4 regions of the Streptomyces sp. NRRL S-920 genome follow, and region 1 is predicted to be linked to each of the others. Evidence: riboswitches for the same ligand, from Rfam matches in the RefSeq annotation. Region 1 holds a riboswitch; each other region holds the start of a gene.

Region 1 (3,532 bases):
GCCCAGGACTCGACCGGCGTGGCCGGGGGCTCGACGACGTACATCCAGGCGATCTTGTGCCGGAGCTGGGTGAGCAGCGTGATGAGGCCGGGGCTGCCGGACGCCTGGGCGAGCGTCTCGTGGAACCAGCCGTCCAGCGAGCGCAGATCCTCCCCCTGACCCTTCCGCGACCGCTGCTGGCCCAGCCGGACGAGGCCGCGCAGGACCTTGAGGTGCGCGTCGGTGCGGCGCTGGGCGGCGCGGGCCGCGGCGAGGGGTTCGAGCAGGGTGCGCAGCTCCAGGAGGTCGGCGGCCTCCTGCTCCGTGGGCTCGGCGACGCAGGCGCCCGCGTGCCGCCGCGTGACGACGAAGCCCTCGGCCTCCAGGGTGCGCAGGGCCTCGCGCACAGGGACGCGCGAGACGCCGTACCGGCGCGCGAGAAGCTCCTCGGCGAGCCGACCGCCCCTTTCGTAGACACCGGAGACAATGTCGTCCCGGATGGCCGTGCATACCGAGTGCGCGGGAATGCGCATGACCGGACCTCCGCCTTAATCCCCGCGAAACGCGGTCGACCGACGCTCGTTCAGCGACTCTATTGCAGGGCATCGGATTTTCCGATGGCGGGTCGGAATCCATGGATATCTTTTGGCCAAAGGCGAACGGGCCGGGAAACGGTCGGTCCGGAAACGACGAAGGCCCCGGCTCGGGAGAGCCGGGGCCTTCGGTGAAGTGCGGGGCGGTCAGACGTTGACGCCGTGCGAGCGGAGGTACGCCACGGGGTCGATGTCCGAGCCGTACTCGGCGCCGGTGCGGGCCTCGAAGTGGAGGTGCGGGCCACTGGAGTTGCCGGTGGAGCCCGAGAGGCCTATCTGCTGGCCCGGGGTGACCGTCTGGCCGACGGTGACGCTGAGGGACGACATGTGGCCGTACTGGGTGTACGTACCGTCGTTCATCTTGATCACGACGTTGTTGCCGTAGGCGCCGCCCCAGCCCGCCTCGACGACGGTGCCGCCGCCGACGGCGTGGACCGTGGTGCCGGACGCGGCGTGGAAGTCGACGCCCGTGTGGCTGCCGGAGGACCACATGGCGCCACCGGTCTGGTAGCCCGTGGAGACGTACGAGCCGGCGATCGGGGAGACGTAGGTGTTCAGGCGCTTGCGCTCGGCCTCGCGGGCGGCGCGCTCCTTGGCCTCGCGCTCCTTCTTGGCCTTCACCTTGGCCTCGGCCTCGGCCTTGCGCTTGTCCTCCGCGGCCTTCTTCTTGGCGGCCGCTTCGGCCAGCTTGGCGGCGGCCGCGTCGTCGGCGGCCTGCCGCTGGGCGGCGGCCTGCGCGTCGATCGTCTCGGCGAGTGAACCGCCGACGGATATCGCCTGGGTGAGCCCGGTGTGCTCGACGGCCGCGTCGTCGGCGGCGGCGAGCGCGGGAGCGGCCATGCCTCCGATGACGCCGGTGGTGGTGAGCGCGGCGACGCCCGCGACGTTCGCAGTGGTGCGGGTGAGGCGGCTGGGACGACGGTGCTTCCCGGTGGCACGGGTGAACGCCATGAAGCGGCTGATCCTTTCCTTCCTTCTCGCCTACCGGGTTAGCTGACGGGTTCGGAGCAGGAAGGTCTCCTACGAGTCCCTCGCCTGACGGCAAGGTGCCCGATTCACCCCAGGGGACATGTGGGTCCCCGGCTCCCCTGGCTCGCGCCGTACGGGGACTCGGCGATGACTGTCCGGTGCCGCGGGTGCGACGTACTGCGTGACGAACAGACGGACTGACGCTAAACGTGCCCTCTGTCAATCGACAAACAGAACGCGACTTTTGTAGCGCACGCCACACGGCAGACAGGCAACCTCCATATGAATTCGGACATATGAGAACCCCGGCGGCCGAAAAGGTCGCCGGGGTCCCGATATGTCCTGCCTGTCACTCAGCCCGTGACCACACTCACTTCGCCGATGCCGAGCGCCTTGACGGGCTCCTCGATCCGTGCGGCGTCCCCGACGAGGACCGTCACCAAGTGGTCCTCCGGGAAGGCGCTCACGACGGCCGCGGTGGCCTCCACGGTGCCGGTCGCCGCCAACTGCCGGTAGAGCTGCGCCTGGAAGTCGTCCGGGAGGTTCTGCTCGACCTGGTCGGCCAGCGTGGCGGCCACGGAGGCGGCCATCTCGAACTTGAGCGGGGCCACACCCACCAGGTTCTGCACCGCCACGTCGCGCTCGGCGTCGGTCAGGCCCTCCGCGGCGAGCGTGCGCAGGACCTTCCAGAGGTCGTCGAGCGCGGGCCCCGTGGACTCCGTGTCCACCGATCCGCTGATGGCGAGCATCGCGGCGCCCGTGCCGTCCGGGGCGGAGCGCAGGACCTGGCTGAACGCCCGTACGCCGTAGGTGTATCCCTTCTCCTCGCGCAGGACGCGGTCCAGACGGGAGGTGAGGGTGCCGCCCAGGCAGTACGTGCCGAGGACCTGGGCGGGCCAGACCCTGTCGTGCCGGTCCGGCCCGATGCGGCCGATGAGGAGCTGCGTCTGGACGGCTCCGGGGCGGTCCACGATGACGACGCGGCCCGTGTCGTCGGCGGTGATCGGCGGCATCGGGCGGGCCTCGGCGGTGCCACCCGTCCAGGTGCCCACGGTGTCCGCGAGGACGGCGTCCGGGTCGGTGCCCGCGAGGTCGCCGACGACCACCAGGGTGGCCGTGGCGGGGCGGACGTGCTTCTCGTAGAAGGCGCGCACCGCGGCCGAGTCGATGGCCGCGACCGTCTCCTCGCTGCCCTGGCGGGGGCGGGACATGCGCGAGGTCGCCGGGAACAGCTGCCTGGACAGCTCCTTGGCGGCGCGGCGCGCGGGGTTGGCGGCCTCGTGCGGGATCTCGTCCAGGCGGTTGCGTACGAGGCGCTCGATCTCGCTGTCCGCGAAGGCGGGGGCGCGCAGGGCGTCGGAGAGCAGGCCGAGCGCCTTCGGGAGGCGGGAGACCGGGACTTCGAGGGAGACCCGGACGCCGGGGTGGTCGGCGTGCGCGTCCATCGTGGCGCCGCAGCGGTCCAGCTCGGCGGCGAACTCCTCCGCGGAGTGCTTGTCGGTGCCTTCGTTGAAGGCCCTCGCCATGATGGTGGCGACGCCGTCGAGGCCCTCCGGCTCGGCGTCCAAAGGCGCCTCGAGGTTGACCTCGACGGCGACGACCTGCTGGCCGGGGCGGTCGCAGCGCAGCACCGTGAGGCCGTTGGCCAGGGTGGAGCGCTCGGGGGCGGGGAAGGCCCACGGCTTGGCCTGGCCGGCCTGGGGCTGCGGGTGGAACTGCATCGTCGCGGCCTCGCTCACTTCGCCGCCTCCTCTTCCTCGTCGGTCTCGTCGGCGCCGTCGGTGGCCGTCACGGGCTCGTACACGAGGACCGCGCGGTTGTCGGGACGCAGGCGGGCCTTGGCGACCTCCTGGACCTCCTCCGCGGTGACGTCCAGGACGCGCTGGACGGCGGTGAGGGCGAGCTGCGGGTCGCCGAACAGGACCGCGTACCGGCAGAGTTCGTCCGCGCGGCCCGCGACCGTGCCGAGCCGGTCGAGCCACTCGCGCTCC
Region 2 (3,532 bases), on a different contig from region 1:
CTGCTCGACCGTGCGTGCGGAGGCGATCGGTGCCGCGACGGTGGGCTGTGCCGCCAGCCAGGCGAGCGCCACGGTCGCGACCTGGACGCCGCGCTCCGCCGCGATCGTGTCGAGCGCGGCGAGGACTCGGTCGCCCCGCTCGCTGCCCACGTACTCCTCGACCCGGCCGCTGCGCGCGCTCTCCACCCGTGCGCCGGGGCGGTACTTGCCGGTGAGGAAGCCGGACGCGAGCGCGAAGTAGGGGACGGCCGCGAGGCCGGAGCGGGAGGCGACCGCCTGGAGCGGGCCCTCGTAGGTGTCGCGGGAGACGAGGTTGTAGTGCGGCTGGAGCGCGACATAGCGCGCGAGGCCCTCGCGGTCGGAGAAGTCGAGGGACTCCTGGAGCCGCTCGGGGCTGATGTTGGAGGCGGCGATGGCGCGCACCTTGCCGGCCTCGACCAGCTCGTCGAGCACCCCGATGACCTCCTCCACCGGGACCGACGGGTCGTCGTAGTGGGTGTAGTAGAGGTCGATGTAGTCGGTGCCCAGGCGGCGCAGTGACGCGTCGGCGGCCCTCTTGACGGTGTCGGCGGCGAGCCCCTTGTACTCGGGGTGGGCGCCCACCTTCGTCGCGATGACGACGTCGGAGCGGTTGCCGCGCTCGGCCAGCCACTCGCCGATGACGGTCTCGGACTCGCCGCCCTTGTTGCCCTCCACCCAGTGCGAGTAGGCGTCGGCGGTGTCGATGAAGTTGCCGCCCGCCGCGGTGTAGGCGTCGAGGACGGCGAAGGACGCGGTCCGGTCGGCGGTCCAGCCGAAGACGTTGCCGCCGAGGGCGAGCGGGAAGACTTCGAGGTCGGATCCGCCGAGGGTACGAAGAGGAGTCATGCATTCCTCAACGTCCTTGCCGGAAAACGAATTCCGGGAACTCCCCCAAGGGAACGTCAAGTCCGCCCTACGGGACCGCTCAGGGGTTGAGGCCCTTGCTCCGCAGCCAGGCCAGCGGGTCGATGGCGGCGCCGCCGGAGGTGCGGACTTCCAGGTGGAGGTGGGGCCCGGTGACATTGCCGGTCGCGCCGACGCGGCCGATGACGTCGCCCGTGCTGACCTTCTGCCCGACGCTCACGTTGAGGGAGGACTGGTGGCAGTACCAGACCTCGGTGCCGTCCGACAGCTCCAGGACCGTGCGGTAGCCGTACGCGCCCGCCCAGCCGGCTTCCTTGACGGTGCCGGTGTGCACGGCCTTGAGCGGGGTACCCGTCGGCGCAGCGAAGTCGAGACCGGTGTGCTGACCGGAGGACCACATCGAGCCCGAGTCACCGAAGTGCGAGGTCAGGGTGTACGAGGAGGTGGGGATGGCGTAGCTTCTCGCGAGCTTGGCGCGACGCTCGGCCAGGGCCTTGGCCTTGCGGGCCTCCTCCTCCTTCTTCTTCTTCGCGGCAGCCTTGGCATCGGCCTTGGCGTCGGCCTCGCGCTTGGCTTCCTTCTGCTGGGCGGCGGCCTCCTCGGCGGCCTTCTTGGCGGCGGCCTCCTCGGCAGCGGTCCGCACCGCGTCGTCCGCCTGGTTCTGCTGGCTCTCGGCCTGCTGCATGATGCGGGCGCGCAGGGCCTCGCCCGCGTCGGAGGTGCCCTGCCCCGCGTCGGCGGTGGTCATACCGGCGGTCGTGAGCGGAGCGCCGGCGGGGACGGCATCGGAGCCCGCGGCGTCCGGCGCGTCGTCGGATATCAGGGAGCCCACGCCCGGAAGGGACTTGGCCTCCGGCAGCGAGTCGGTGACGGCGCCCAGGTCGGGCATCGATATGGAGACCGGGGGCTTGCCGTCCTGCGCGGTGGCGATGCCGCCCGCGCCGACGGCGGCGATGACGCCGACGCCCAGCACGGTGGAGCTGCGGGCGAGCCCGCCGCCGCCCTTCTTGTGCACACGGTGCCTGCCGCGGACGGGACGGACGGACTCCTCAGTGGGATTCCATTCCTCCCAGGTCTCCTGGTCGTACCCACCGAAATCGTCGTCGTTCGGTATGTACACGGCTTGGGGGGCAGGCCGGTTGGACGCCACTGGGGCGCACTCCTTTCCTTCCTTCTCGCCTACCGGGTTAGCTGACGGGTTCGGAGCAGGAAGGTCTCCTACGAACAGCTGGCACGGATGCACAGATGCCCGATTCACCCCAAGTTGGTGGTTCCCCGGCTCCCTTGCGGGATTAGGCGTGTGCGCACGGAGCCGCCTCTAGTGACGGCTGGGACGACCGTGCTGCGTTATCGAACGTTAATAGACAGGGGGTCCGTATTCCAAGCTGTTCCGGTTGATCGTTAACGCGGACCCCCGCCCACCCGCCACCGGAACTTCACATTCCCTTGACAGGACGTCAATTGTTCTGCGGAGCGGTGCACTTCAGTCACGGCCGGTGACCTCGGCGTCCCCGGCCGTCGGCCGCCGCACCGCGAGCAGCGCCATGTCGTCCGTCGCCGCGCCCCCGGTGTGCCGCCGTACCTCCTGCGCGAGCGCGGCGAGCAGCGCGTGCGGCCCCTCGCGGCCGGGGAAGATCCGCCCGCCGAGCCGGGTCGCGGGATCGTAGAACTCCCCCGCGGCGTCCCGCGCCTCCGAGAGGCCGTCTGTGTAGAAGAGCAGCATCGCGCCGGGCGGGAACTCCGACTCGTCCGCCCGGTCCGGCCAGAACCCCAGCTCACCCATGCCGAGCGGCAGCGCGGGCTCGCTCGCGGAGAGCACGCACAGCCGTCCGTCGCCGCGCAGCAGCAGGGGCGCCGGGTGCCCTCGGTTGACCAGCCGTACGGCCCCTTCGCCGTGCCGGATCTCCGCGAGGACGGCGGTGGTGAACCCCTCGAAGGCGTCGAGCCCGTCCCGCCGCATGCCTTCCCGCGCGAGCGCCCGCTCCAGGCGCTCCGCCACGGCCTCCAACGTGGCCTCCTGCTCGGCGGCCTCCCGGAACGCCCCGATGACGACGGCGACGGCCGCCACCGCGCCCATGCCCTTCCCCCGTACGTCCCCGACGACGAGCCGTACGCCGTGCGGGGTGTCCTGTACGGCGTACAGATCACCGCCGATGAACGCGTCGGCCTGCGCGGCCTCGTACCGCGCCGCGATGTCGAGCCCGCCGATGCGGGGGTCCGGCTGCGGCAGGACGGCGCGCTGGGTGGCCTCGGCGATGGAGCGGGCGGTGGCGAGGCGGTCGTATCCGCGGTGGATGACGCGGTTGATGACGATCGCGAGGGCGGCGACGGTCGCCACGGTGACCAGCTCGGTGACGGCCTCGACATGGCTGGTGTTGGTGTTGCCGTAGTGCAGTACGAGGACGGAGACGGAGGCCGCGATGCCCATGAGAACGGTGTGGAGCAGCGAATAGAAGGGGGCCGCGATCAGCGGGGCGGCGGTGAAGAGCGGGGCGGCGGTGAACTCGGCCGGGGTCGAGGCGTCGTACACGATCCCGACGGCCAGGAGCAGGACGGGCAGGGCGCGGACGAGGGCCCGCTCGTGCGCGGTGGTCCCGCCGCCCATTCCGCCACGCTGCCCCACCGCTTGTCTCCCGCCGAGTCCGCG
Region 3 (3,532 bases), on a different contig from region 1:
GGGCCGTCCGCCCTCGCCCCTCGTCTGGATAATCCACTTGGCGTGATAGCGGAGCAGCGCGTCGACGCGGTCCTCGCGATCGGCGCCGGGAGCGAAGTAGCGCTCGACCGTCTTCCTGCGCTGCCGTTCCTCGGGCAGAAAGAAGTCCGGGTATCCGGTGGCCACGGTGTATGGCCCGTACGCGGGCACCATGCGCGAAGCGAAATAGTTCTGCGCTCGATCGCTTCGGGCAGCGCGTCCGCACGAACGACATACCCGAGTGCTCCCGTTTGCGTCCAGGCCCCGAAAAGCAGCACTGTCCAGGTCACCCCGGCGCAGCTGACGCGCGCGAATCGAGGGCCGTTCTCGACCACCAGTGCCCGCTCGCGGCCCCTGCCGCAACCACCATCGCGCCGAGAGCGAAGAAGACGACGAGCGGATCCCGCCGGTCCCGGTGAGTCCGCAGAGGGCCCCACAGGAGCAGCAGACACAGAAGGGCCAGCGCGGGCGCCGAGCGATGCCTGGTGAACGTGCGCGTGAACTGCCAGACGCCTGTGCCGAGCAGGGTGAGCGAGGCCAGTGCCGCGACGCGGAGCAGGGTGAACGGTCCGAGCCCCGTCAGCTTGGCCGACGCGCCGAGGAGCACCGTCCAGGGCGAGGAGTACTGGCTGGGGGTGCTGGCGTCGACCATCGGGTTGCCCGGGGCGAGCGGGTCGTGGCGCAGCCGTTCGACGGTCGCCGCGTGCCTCCGCGGTGGCGGACACGGCGGGGGGTTCGTGCGGGCTGGTCGTATCCAAGGGGCAGCCAACTCGATTGTGCCTGGCGGGGGCTGGGGGCAAGGAGCGGAAAGGCTCTCCTCCTCGGACGAAGCGGGGGCGCTCCGAGCACCCCTACAACGATCAGGGCCTGGTGGGGTCACAGGTCCCCTTGGAGTGGCATGCCCACGGAGACAGGGGGTGCGATATGTCCTTCTTTGCAGCGGAAATCACGATAGCCCCGAATTCCCCCCTCCCCATTCAGTGAAATGGGTCACGCCGACAGCCGTGATCATTAGGGCCACCGCGCGCATTTCCGTTCCCCGCAAAGCGAGTTGGCTTTGTTGATCAGAAAGAGCGAGGAGTTCTGACTCCCCAGGACGACTCTCCGTATTCGCCTGTGTGAATTCCCGCCTTGTTCCGTCCCGCCTTTCTCGCTTAATGTCACCGTCAATCCGGGCGGAACGCCGAATCCTGCCGCTGCCCGGAAACCCTTCCACTCACTCACCCACGGCAGGAGCGGGGGACCCAGGTAAGCCGCCGATCCGGTTTCCGGAACGGCTCGGGGTGAAGGCGCGTTCAAATGCGCCGGGACAGCTCCCGTCCAAACCCGACAGCTCACCTCGCAGGCGACGGAGAGGAACTTTTTCATGCCCGCAAAGGGAAAGCACCGCCGTCCGAAGTCCAGATCGCTCAACCGCGGTATCGCCGCCGCGGGAACGGGTGGAGCCGTCCTCGTCCTGCCGGTGCTGGGCGCGACGAGCGCCGGCGCGGCCCCTAAGCCGGCCGCGGACGCGAGCACGTACGTCGTCGTCGCGGGCGACTCCCTCTCCAAGATCGCCCGGGAGCACTCCGTGAGCGGTGGCTGGAAGAAGCTGTACGAGGACAATCGCGGCGTCCTCGGCGGCGACCCGAAGCTGATCCACCCCGGCCTCAAGCTCACGCTCGGCGCGAAGGGCGCGGCGGAGCCCGCGAAGAAGACGGACGCCTCCCCCGCGTCCGCCGAGCGGGCGGACCGCTCCGAGCGTGCGGCCGTGCCTGCCGCCGCCCCGGCGAAGAAGACCTACGCCAACAACCTCGACGGCTGGATCAGGGAGTCGCTCGACATCATGGCCCAGCACGGCATACCCGGTTCCTACGAGGGCATCCACCGCAACGTCATGCGCGAGTCCTCCGGCAACCCGCTGGCCATCAACAACTGGGACTCCAACGCGGTCGCCGGCACCCCGTCCAAGGGGCTCCTCCAGGTCATCGCCCCCACGTTCGCCGCGTACCACGTCCCGGGCACGTCGCTGGACAGCTACGACCCCGTCGCCAACATCACGGCCGCCTGCAACTACGCGGCCGACCGCTACGGCTCGATCGACAATGTGAACGGTCCGTACTAGGCCTCGGCGCCAGGCCTCGGCGGCTCACAGGTTGCCGCGTCGGTCCTGCTCCCGTTCGATGGCGTGGAAGAGGGCGGCGAAGTTGCCGACCCCGAAGCCTTCCGAGCCGTGCCGCTCGATCAGCTCGAAGAAGCCGGTCGGCCGGTCCTGCACGGGCTTGGTGAGGATTTGCAGGAGGTGGCCGTTCTCGTCCTGGTCGACCAGGACCCCGCGGTCACGCAGCTCGCTGATCGGCGAGCTGATCGGGCCCATGCGGGCGAGCAGGCCCGGGTCCTCGTAGTACGCGGCCGGGGCCGGCAGGAACTGAACTCCGGCCGCGCGCATGCCGTCCACGGCGCGCAGGATGTCGCCGGTCGCGAGTGCCACGTGCTGTACCCCCGGGCCGCCGTGGAAGCGCAGGAACTCCTCGACCTGGCTGGCGCGCTCCGACGGCGCGGGTTCGACGACGGGGAACCTGACCCGGCGCGACCTGTCGGCGACCACCTTCGAACGCAGCGCCGAGTACCGCGTGGAGATCTCCCCGTCGATGAACTCCGCCAGCAGTTCGCCGCCGAGGACACGCTGGTAGAAGTCGACCCATTCGTCCATCCGGCCCGCTTCGACGGCGGCGACGCAGTGGTCGATCGCCGTGAAATACGGTACGGGGGGCGGTTGGGGAAACGTGTGCGGGCACGGTTGGTAGCCGGGGAGATAGGCGGCGCGGTACGCCGACCGGTCGACGAAGGTGTGCCGGACCGGGCCGTAGGCCGCGAAGCTCGCCAGCCGGACCGCACCGTCCGCGTCTCGCAGTTCGTGCGGCTCATCGAGGCCGCTCGCCCCGGCGGCGACCGCGTGCCGGAAGGCGGCCTCGACGTTCGAGACCCGGATCCCTACGTCGAACACCGAGTCGCCGTGTTCGGCGACGTGCTCGCCGAGCGCGGTGCGCGACCGCGTCGGACCTGTGACCACGAACCGTGTGGCGCCGGCGCGCAGGACGTACGAGCACTCGTCGCGGCTCCCGGTTTCCGGGCCGCGGTAGGCGACCGGCGTCATCCCGAACGCGGTCACCAGGAAGTGTGCGCTCTGGAACGCGTTGCCGACCGCGAAGCCGACCGAGTCGAAGCCCTCGATGACGAACGGCGTCCGCGTGCCTGCCGCGGACGCCGTCGAGCCGATCGCCCGACTGCTCACGCGGGCGAGCCGATGAGTTGGTCGGCCACGGCGTCCTCGGCCGGGCTGCCGTAGTACCGGCAGATGACCTCCGCCCACGCGTCGGCGCTGATGTTTCCGTCGCCGGCCTGGTCGAGCTGGTCGAACATCGACGCGGCGCGGTCCGGGGCGAACCCCACGGCGGCCATGTACGCCAGGTAGTCGGCACGCTCGACCCGGCCGTCGTCGTCGCGGTCGCACAGGTTCACCATCGCCCGGGCG
Region 4 (3,532 bases), on a different contig from region 1:
CTCTTCAGGACCTTCTTCAGCGTGTGGTAGACCTCGGTGCCCCAGCGCAGCGCCTCGGAGAACGACTCGGCGCCGATCGGCGCGATCATGAACTCCTGGATGTCGACGTTGGAGTCCGCGTGCGACCCGCCGTTGAGGATGTTCATCATCGGGACGGGCAGCAGGTGCGCGTTCGGGCCGCCGAGGTAGCGGAAGAGCGGCAGGTCGCTGGCCTCGGAGGCGGCGTGCGCGACGGCGAGGGAGACGCCGAGGATGGCGTTGGCGCCGAGCGAGGCCTTGTTGTCCGTGGCGTCCAGGTCGAACATCGCCTGGTCGATGAGGCGCTGCTCGGTGGCGTCGTAGCCGACCAGCTCCGGGCCGATCTGCTCGATGACGGCGAGGACGGCCTTCTCGACACCCTTGCCCTGGTAACGGTTGGGGTCACCGTCGCGGAGTTCGATGGCCTCGAAGGCACCGGTGGAGGCACCGGACGGAACGGCGGCACGACCGGTGCTGCCGTCGTCGAGGCCGACCTCGACCTCGACCGTGGGGTTGCCTCGGGAGTCCAGGATTTCCCGGGCTACGACGACGTCGATGGACGGCACGAGCATCTCCTTCTGGGAGTGTGACGCGTAAACACGATTACGCGGGGCCGCTTCGGCCCTGCGTCTCCCGAGCCTAACCGGCCCGGAGGCTTCGGCCAGCCGACCGCCCGTCCCGTGGGACGGACAACGGCCCAAATACTGGGGAAACGGGACGGAAGCCCGTGTTTCTACTCACCGGTAGCGAGGTCTGTTCGCAGTCGGCGGAGCGTTGGCGGACATGGCCCCGCCCCGGTGCGTACGGGGGATACGCGCACCGGGGCGGGGAGCCCGTGGGGACGGGGAAGCGGCCGTGCGTCCGCCGAGGCACGGCCGCGGACGGGTCAGCTCAGGTGGAGCTGCTGGCCCGGGAAGATGAAGTCGGCGTCGTCGATGATGTCGCCGTTGAGCTTGTAGACCTTCTGCCAGCCGCCCTTGACGTCGTGCGCCTCGGCGATCTTGGACAGCGTGTCGCCGGTCTTGACCTTGTACTCGCCGTCACCCTTCTCGACCTTCTTGCCGGTCGGGGTCTCGACGGTCTTCTTCGACTCGGTCTGCGGCGCGGGCTGCGGCTTCGGGGCGGCCTGCTTCGGCGCGGCCTGCTGCTGCGGGGCGGCCTGCTGCTGCGTCTGCTGCGGCTGCGGCTTGCTCTGCTGCTGCGGGGCCTGCTCCTGCGAGCCGCCGCCGCTGCTGGGCGAGGCGCCCGAGAGGCCGACGCCGCAGGACGGCCAGGCACCCTTGCCCTGTCCGGCGAGGACCTTCTCGGCGATCTCGATCTGCTGGGCCTTGGAGGCCTTGTCGGCGGTGGGCGCGTACTTCGTACCGCCGTAGGCGGCCCAGGTGGACGGCGAGAACTGGAGACCGCCCTGGTAGCCGTTGCCGGTGTTGATCGACCAGTTGCCGCCGGACTCGCACTGGGCGACGGCGTCCCACTCCTGGGGGGTGGCGGCGGAGGCGGAGCCCGCGGCCATCAGCGGGGCGGCCACGGCGGCACCGGTGACACCGGCGAGCGTGACGACACGGGTGGCCTTGGACGGACGGCGGTGCTTGCCCTTGCTGGAAAACAGCATGAGTTGATCCCCTCACCGACGCCTGCGAGGTGAGCTGTCGGGTTCGGGCCAGTGAAGTTGCCCGGTCGCACTCTCCCGAGTGCGACTTCACCCCTAGCCGGTCCCGTACGTCCCGCTCCCTCTCGGAAGCCGACGTGCGGACCCGGCGCTTACCTTGGGTCCCCCGCTCCTGCCTACGGCGCTATAAGCGACGACTGTTCCCGTCCGGCCGTTGGCAGGATTCGGCGTACCGACCGGCGGGGCCCACCAATGGCGAGCGGTGACGACCGTAGTCACGCGATCGCCGGAATTTCAAAGACGATCAGGGCTTCTGAGACCCATCTCTCACTCGCACCAATGCGGACATTCAGCGCGAAGTACCCCCTGGACGGTTCGTCAACTACCCCTACTTTTCGCCCAAATCGAGGCTCTGACCGGGGAGGATGAGGTCCGGGTCGTCGCCGACGGTCTTCTTGTTCTCGGCATAGAGGCCGTGCCAACCGCCCTTGACGTCCAGGTCGTCGGCGATGGCCGAGAGGTTGTCCCCGGAGCGGACCGTGTACGTCCCGTCGGCGACCTTCTCCGTACGTTCGGCGCCGCGCGAGGCGTGCCGTCCCGGACGGTCGCCGCCGCTGCCGCTCTCGCTGCCCGCGGCGGGGCCCTCGGTCGCGCGGTCGCCACGGTGGCGCCCGGGGGCGGAGTCGCCGGAAGGGGCGGCCGGGTCACCGGAGTCGGAGCCCGAGTCGTCCGAGGCGCCCGAGCCGTCGGAGGAAGTGCCGTCCTTGCGGCCGGACTTGCCGGAGTCGTCCGCCTTGCCCTTGCCGTCCTTGTCGTCCTTCTCGCCCGACTCGTCGTGATTCTTGTCTCGTGAGGCGCCGTCGGAGCCGGGGGTGGCGCTCGCGTCGTCGGCGGAGCCCGGGGTGTCTGACGTGTCGTCGGACGGCTCGCCGGAGTCGGAGGACTTGTCGTCGTCCGCCGAGCCGCCCTCCTCGCCCTTCCTCTTGTCCGCCTTCTTGTCCGTCCCCCTGTCCGGGGACTTTCCGGAATCGGTCGAGTCGGTGGACTCCGGCGGGACCGGGTCGCCCGGGTCCACGTCGGCCTCGGCGCCGCCGTCGGTGAGTCCGGCGATCGGGGCGCAACTCGGCCAGGCCTTGGGGCCTTGGGCGTCGAGGACCTTCTCGGCCACGGCGATCTGCTGGGACTTGGAGGCCTGGTCCGCGCTCGGCGCGTAGTCGAGGCCGCCGTACTGCTCCCACGTCTCCTGGGAGAGCTGGAGTCCTCCGTAGTAACCGTTCCCCGGGTTGGCGCTCCACGCGCCGCCGCTCTCGCACTGGGCGAGCTTGTCCCACGTCACCGTCTCGGCGGCGCTCGCGCCGGTGGCTCCGAGGAGTGGGATGGCGATGGCGGATCCGGTGACTCCCGCCGCGACGATCAGGGCCGGGGCCTGGCGGGGGCGTCGGTGACGACCATTGCCGGAGAGCATGCGGTTGCCTTTCACGAGACTATTGCGGCGACTTGGGCACCGGGTGCCCGAGTCGACGTGAAGGTAGCCGCAGTCGAACGCTTGTCACAAGTCGATGCAGCGGAGATCACGTGCACATCACATTTATGACGGCCCGTCAGCTATGGCTCGCTCGGCGGTCGGTTCTGTGCGGTTGTGAACTCCACCGGCAGGGTGCGCAGTCCGCGCATGATCAGCCCGCCGCGCCACCGCAAATCGGCGGGATCCGAGGCGAGTCGCAGATCGGGAAGGCGCCGTAGGAGGGTGGCGAGGGCGGCCTGGGCCTCCAGGCGGGCGAGCGGGGCGCCGAGGCAGTAGTGGATGCCGTGCCCGTATCCGAGGTGCTGGTTGTCGGTGCGGGAGAGGTCCAGGGTGTCGGGCCGCTCGAAGCGTTCGGGGTCGCGGTCGGCGGCGGCGAGCAC

What was found. A riboswitch is a leader RNA that binds a small molecule or an ion and turns the genes downstream of it on or off. The one in region 1 is predicted to bind cyclic di-AMP.
Region 2: another riboswitch for cyclic di-AMP. It lies ahead of IG54_RS0127790 (M23 family metallopeptidase); the one in region 1 lies ahead of IG54_RS0107160 (M23 family metallopeptidase).
Region 3: another riboswitch for cyclic di-AMP. It lies ahead of IG54_RS0100370 (transglycosylase SLT domain-containing protein); the one in region 1 lies ahead of IG54_RS0107160 (M23 family metallopeptidase).
Region 4: another riboswitch for cyclic di-AMP. It lies ahead of IG54_RS43900 (transglycosylase family protein); the one in region 1 lies ahead of IG54_RS0107160 (M23 family metallopeptidase).

The regions. Positions count from the first base shown of each region.
Region 1 is NZ_JODF01000006.1:122,118-125,649, reverse strand. It holds gene IG54_RS0107165 (GntR family transcriptional regulator) at 1-512, opposite strand, end outside; gene IG54_RS0107160 (M23 family metallopeptidase) at 720-1,523, opposite strand; cyclic di-AMP (ydaO/yuaA leader) riboswitch at 1,536-1,698, opposite strand; gene IG54_RS0107155 (M16 family metallopeptidase) at 1,895-3,280, opposite strand; gene IG54_RS0107150 (M16 family metallopeptidase) at 3,277-3,532, opposite strand, start outside.
Region 2 is NZ_JODF01000048.1:20,688-24,219, forward strand. It holds gene IG54_RS0127785 (aldo/keto reductase) at 1-867, opposite strand, end outside; gene IG54_RS0127790 (M23 family metallopeptidase) at 947-2,035, opposite strand; cyclic di-AMP (ydaO/yuaA leader) riboswitch at 2,047-2,194, opposite strand; gene IG54_RS0127795 (PP2C family protein-serine/threonine phosphatase) at 2,369-3,508, opposite strand.
Region 3 is NZ_JODF01000001.1:97,125-100,656, reverse strand. It holds gene IG54_RS0100380 (hypothetical protein) at 1-192, opposite strand, end outside; gene IG54_RS0100375 (hypothetical protein) at 305-670, opposite strand; cyclic di-AMP (ydaO/yuaA leader) riboswitch at 1,226-1,381, shown strand; gene IG54_RS0100370 (transglycosylase SLT domain-containing protein) at 1,385-2,122, shown strand; gene hppD (4-hydroxyphenylpyruvate dioxygenase) at 2,147-3,292, opposite strand; gene IG54_RS37495 (EF-hand domain-containing protein) at 3,289-3,532, opposite strand, start outside.
Region 4 is NZ_JODF01000064.1:1,096-4,627, reverse strand. It holds gene eno (phosphopyruvate hydratase) at 1-584, opposite strand, end outside; partial or broken gene IG54_RS43905 (LysM peptidoglycan-binding domain-containing protein) at 905-1,108, opposite strand; partial or broken gene IG54_RS43900 (transglycosylase family protein) at 1,228-1,630, opposite strand; cyclic di-AMP (ydaO/yuaA leader) riboswitch at 1,635-1,821, opposite strand; gene IG54_RS0131300 (transglycosylase family protein) at 2,016-3,107, opposite strand; gene IG54_RS0131295 (cytochrome P450 family protein) at 3,233-3,532, opposite strand, start outside.